Regions from separate parts of the Hydrogenophaga sp. BPS33 genome, predicted to be linked through region 1. Evidence: predicted binding sites of a transcription regulator. Region 1 holds the regulator's gene; the other holds the start of a gene.
The links. The regulator NrdR, encoded in region 1, represses ribonucleotide reductase genes. The targets are predictions, from matches to a motif close to CACNANATNTNGTG.
Positions count from the first base shown of each region.

Region 2: a site for NrdR is predicted at 1,302-1,315, ahead of F9K07_RS24270 (ribonucleoside-diphosphate reductase subunit alpha). Genes of this name have one in related genera too.

Region 1 covers NZ_CP044549.1:4,072,715-4,075,102, reverse strand. Annotated here, with positions in the region: gene pilV (type IV pilus modification protein PilV) at 1-17, opposite strand, end outside; gene F9K07_RS18950 (GspH/FimT family pseudopilin) at 30-584, opposite strand; gene nrdR (transcriptional regulator NrdR) at 691-1,140, opposite strand; gene glyA (serine hydroxymethyltransferase) at 1,163-2,388, opposite strand, start outside.
Region 2 covers NZ_CP044549.1:5,264,430-5,266,817, forward strand. Annotated here, with positions in the region: gene F9K07_RS24260 (sigma-54-dependent transcriptional regulator) at 1-440, shown strand, start outside; gene ampD (1,6-anhydro-N-acetylmuramyl-L-alanine amidase AmpD) at 424-1,044, shown strand; gene F9K07_RS24270 (ribonucleoside-diphosphate reductase subunit alpha) at 1,478-2,388, shown strand, end outside.

The sequences.
Region 1 (2,388 bases):
GTGTCGTGTGTGAACATGTCCGGCGTCGATCAGTTGCAGGTACTGGGGCTCGTCACAGTGATCCGCGCCGATCGATTGATCGTCACCTCGCGAGACATGCTGTTGTAGGCCGCATCGGTCGGGCATACGCGCAATGTGTTGCCCACGAACGCCGCAGCAGGTTGGCCGTTGGGGAGGAAGGTGACCGCTTGGCTGGCCAGCGCGTTGTCGGTAAAGGTCGTCGTGACGCGAGGACGGCCGGGCGTGTCCTGAAGCAGCGTTGGGTTGGCGTTGTCTGCCAAGCCCACAAAAACCACCCAGCCACTTTCAAGGCCGCTGTTGGTGCAAGCCGTTCCAGTGGAGCTTGGGCATACCGTGACCGGCGCGTTCTGGCGCACGGCCTCGGTTCTGGCGAAATAGACCGACAGCGTGTAGTCGTTCACCACGGCGCGAATGGCATTGCGCGCTTGCAAGGATTGCCAGCCGGGCAATGCCAACATGGCCAAAATCGCCACGAGCGCGACCACGACCATCAACTCGACCAAAGTGAATCCCGAGTGACGACGTAGATGCAAGCGGAAGACGGCTTGGCGCGAACTTGGCATCGCCCAAGTCTGCCGGTTACACCTGCTAACGTTGAGGCGATCCGATAAGTGACAAAGGCGGCGCGACAAACGGGCTGGGGTATGCTTTCGATTTAATGTATTCCCGTCAGCGCCGGACTTCGTCCACCAAAGCTCTGAACTCGTCAATGTCTTCGAAACTTCGGTAGACACTGGCAAACCGGATGTAGGCGACCTTGTCGAGCTTCTTGAGTTCCCGCATGACCATTTCGCCCAGCCTCGTGGCCGGCACTTCCCGGGCTCCTAGATTGAGGAGTTTTTCTTCAATTCGCTCGATGGCGGCATCGACCTGCTCGGTGCTGACGGGGCGTTTGCGCAAGGCCAGCGCAAACGAGGCCCGCAGCTTGCCTGGAACATAGTCCATCCGGCGGCCGTCTTTTTTGACCACAGCCGGAAAACTGACTTCCGGGCGCTCGTATGTCGTGAAGCGCTTTTCGCAATGGCCACACTGGCGGCGGCGGCGAATGAAATCCGCATCTTCCGAAATGCGGGTCTCCACGACCTGGGTTTCCAGGTGACCGCAGAAAGGGCACTTCATGGCCGGATGCCGCCCGATTCGGTCACTTGTAGACCGGGAAGCGCGCCGTCAGCGCATTGACCTTGGCTCGAACCGCTTCGATATTGGCCGGATCGCGGGGGGTGTCGAGCACGTCGGCAATCAGGTTGGCGGTCAGTCGCGCCTCTTCATCCCTGAAGCCCCGCGTGGTCATCGCTGGTGTGCCAATGCGCACACCGCTCGTGACCATGGGCTTTTCCGGATCGTTCGGGATGGCATTCTTGTTGATGGTCATGTGGGCACTGCCCAGCACGGCTTCCGCTTCTTTCCCGGTGATGCCCTTGGCCCGCAGGTCGACCAGCATGACATGGCTTTCCGTGCGGCCACTGACGATGCGCAGGCCGCGCGACGTCAGAGTTTCGGCGACGATGCTGGCATTTGTCAAAACTTGCTGTTGGTATGCGGTGAATTCGGGGGAGAGCGCCTCTTTGAACGCAACGGCCTTGGCTGCGATCACGTGCATCAAAGGACCTCCTTGGAGGCCCGGGAAGATGGCGCTGTTGATGGCCTTCTCATGCTGGGCCTTCATCAGGATGATGCCGCCACGAGGGCCGCGCAGGCTCTTGTGGGTGGTGGAGGTGACGACGTCGGCATGCGGCACCGGATTGGGGTAGACCCCTGCCGCAATCAGGCCCGCATAGTGCGCCATATCGACCATGAAGATCGCGCCGACGTCTTTGGCCACTTTGGCGAAGCGTTCGAAATCGATGCGCAGGCTGTAGGCCGAGGCGCCCGCGATGATGAGTTTGGGCTTGGTTTCATGGGCTTTGCGCTCCATGGCCTCGTAGTCGATCTCTTCCTTCTCGTTCAGGCCGTAAGACACGACGTTGAACCACTTGCCACTCATATTGAGTGCCATGCCGTGCGTGAGGTGACCACCTTCGGCCAGGCTCATGCCCATGATGGTGTCGCCGGGTTTGAGGAAGGCCAGGAAGACGGCCTCGTTGGCGGAGGCGCCGCAGTGTGCCTGTACGTTGGCAGCCTCGGCACCGAAGAGCTGCTTGACACGGTCGATGGCGAGCTGCTCGGCGACGTCGACGAACTCGCAGCCACCGTAGTAGCGCTTGCCTGGATAGCCTTCGGCGTATTTGTTCGTGAGTTGCGTGCCTTGGGCCGCCATGACCGCTGGCGACGCATAGTTTTCGCTGGCAATCAGCTCGATGTGGTGTTCCTGGCGCGCATTTTCGGCCTGGATCGCGGCGAACAGTTCTGGGTCGGTTTGCTCAATGA
Region 2 (2,388 bases), 1.2 Mb from region 1:
AATCCGGGCAGAGCGTGCCCGACCTGTCGCCACACGCCTTGGCCTGGCTGCTCGCGCGCGACCTGCCGGGCAATGTGCGCGAGCTCGAAAACCTTTTGCAGCGCGCGCTCGCGTTGAGCAGCGGCGAAACCCTTGAACCCGACGACTTCGGCGACACCGATCACGCCGCCATCGAGATCCCGACGCAGCCCACGCCGCTGGCGCCGGCCGATCCCGCGCCGCGCCCGCCCGTCTCGCCGCCCCCCGCCGACATCCCCGCCGACCTGCAGGCCTATCTCGACGAACAGGAACGGCAGGTGCTGCTCAAGGCCCTGCGCGAAAGCGATTTCAACCGCACCGCAGCGGCCGCCCGCCTCGGCCTGAACCTGCGCCAGATGCGCTACCGCATCCAGCGCCTGGGTATCGTCATGCCCTCTTCGGACGATGACGAAACCCCTTGAGCCTTCGGACGCGCCGGCCACCTGGACCGCCGGCTGGCTGCAGAGCGCGCGCCCATGCCCTTCGCCCAACTTCGGTCCGCGACCCGAGGGTGCGCACATCGACCTCATCGTGGTCCACTCCATCAGCCTGCCGCCCGGCGTGTACGGCGGCCCGCAGGTGGAGCAACTCTTCACCAACCAGCTCGACTGGAACGCCCACCCCTACTTCGAGCAGATCCGGGGCATGGAAGTGTCGTCGCACTTTTTCGTGCGGCGCAACGGCAGCTTGCTGCAATTCGTCGACACCGATGACCGGGCCTGGCACGCGGGCGCATCGCAGTGGCGCGGTCGCGGCAACTGCAACGACGATTCGATCGGCATCGAGCTCGAAGGCCTCGAAGGCGAGCGCTTCGAAGACGCTCAGTACGCCACCCTCGCCCAGCTGTGCCTGCAACTCGCGCAGCGCTACCCGATCGCGCATATCGCAGGCCACGAGCACATCGCACCGGGCCGCAAACAGGACCCGGGCGCCGGTTTCGACTGGGGGCGGCTGCAAGACGAACTCGGTTGGCGCGACAACTGTTTCCCTCAGGAGACACTTCGCCGCAACGCGCCGCGCGATTGAGTCCGTCCAGCCTGTCGCACCGGGCCGTCTGCACCGCGCCCGCAGCGGCGCGGTCATCGCCGGCATATCGCGCTGCAGCGCCCAGCCACGCTGGGTTTCCCTGCACAGATGTAGGAAATTCGCCGACTACCCCGCCGTGCGCCCATACGGCAGTCACACTGGAAGCAGGCTATTTTTTGCTTGGCGAAAATGGTCTGCCATCCAGCCACGGAACAAATCCCAAAACACTACCCCTAGTGTCTTGAAGACAGCTTGCACACCAGATATAGTGTGCGCCTGGGTTCCGGATTCTGCCCTTGCCAGCACCACGCCCCCGACCCCTCGCGCCGGAGGCGTCCGCGGTGTCTGAGCACCTGGCCATGGCCGACACCCCATTCACCTGCACCGCTGGCGGACCATGCCCGGCGGGCCATACAACAAACGAAAGAGGACCATGCTGACCGCTTCCACCAACACCAACCCGTCCCCCGTTTCGCCCAAGCCCCTCGCAGGTTCACCCGCGGCGGCTGCGCTGAGCGCGAGCAGCTCGGTTTTCTCGAACTACCAGATCATCCGCCGCAACGGCGCCGTCGTGCCCTTCGAGCCGGGCAAGATCGCCGTCGCCCTGATGAAGGCCTTCCTCGCGGTGCACGGCACCCAGGGCGCGGCCTCGGCCAGCGTGCGCGAAACCGTGGACGCCTTGACGCAGAACGTGGCGCGCGCCCTGATGCGTTCGCGCCCCGGCGGTGGCACCTTCCATATTGAAGACGTGCAGGACCAGGTCGAACTCGGCCTGATGCGCAGCGGCCACCATGAAGTGGCCCGCGCCTATGTGCTCTACCGCGAGCGCCGCACCCAGGAACGCGCCCACCACGCCGAAGTCGCCCAGGCGTCCGAACCCGCCCTGCACGTGATCGACGGTGGCCAGCGCGTGCCGCTCGACCTGCAACGCCTGCAAGACCTGATCGCCAATGCCTGCAGCGGCCTGGGCAAGGACGTCAAGGCCGACCCGGTCGTGGCCGAGACCAAGCGCAACCTGTACGACGGCGTGCCCATGGAAGAGGTCTACAAAGCCTCCATCCTGGCCGCGCGCACGCTGATCGAAAAAGACCCCGACTACACCTACGCCACGGCACGCCTGCTGCTGCACACCATCATCAAGGAAGTGATGGGCGAGGAAGTGCCGTCCGCCGAGATGGGCGCGCGCTACGCCGAAACCTTCCCGCAATTCATCAAGAAGGGCGTGGACAACGACCTGCTCGACGAGAAGCTCCTGCAGTTCGACCTGGCCCGCCTGGGCGCCGCGCTCAAGCCCGAGCGCGACCTGCAGTTCGACTACCTCGGCCTGCAGACCCTGTACGACCG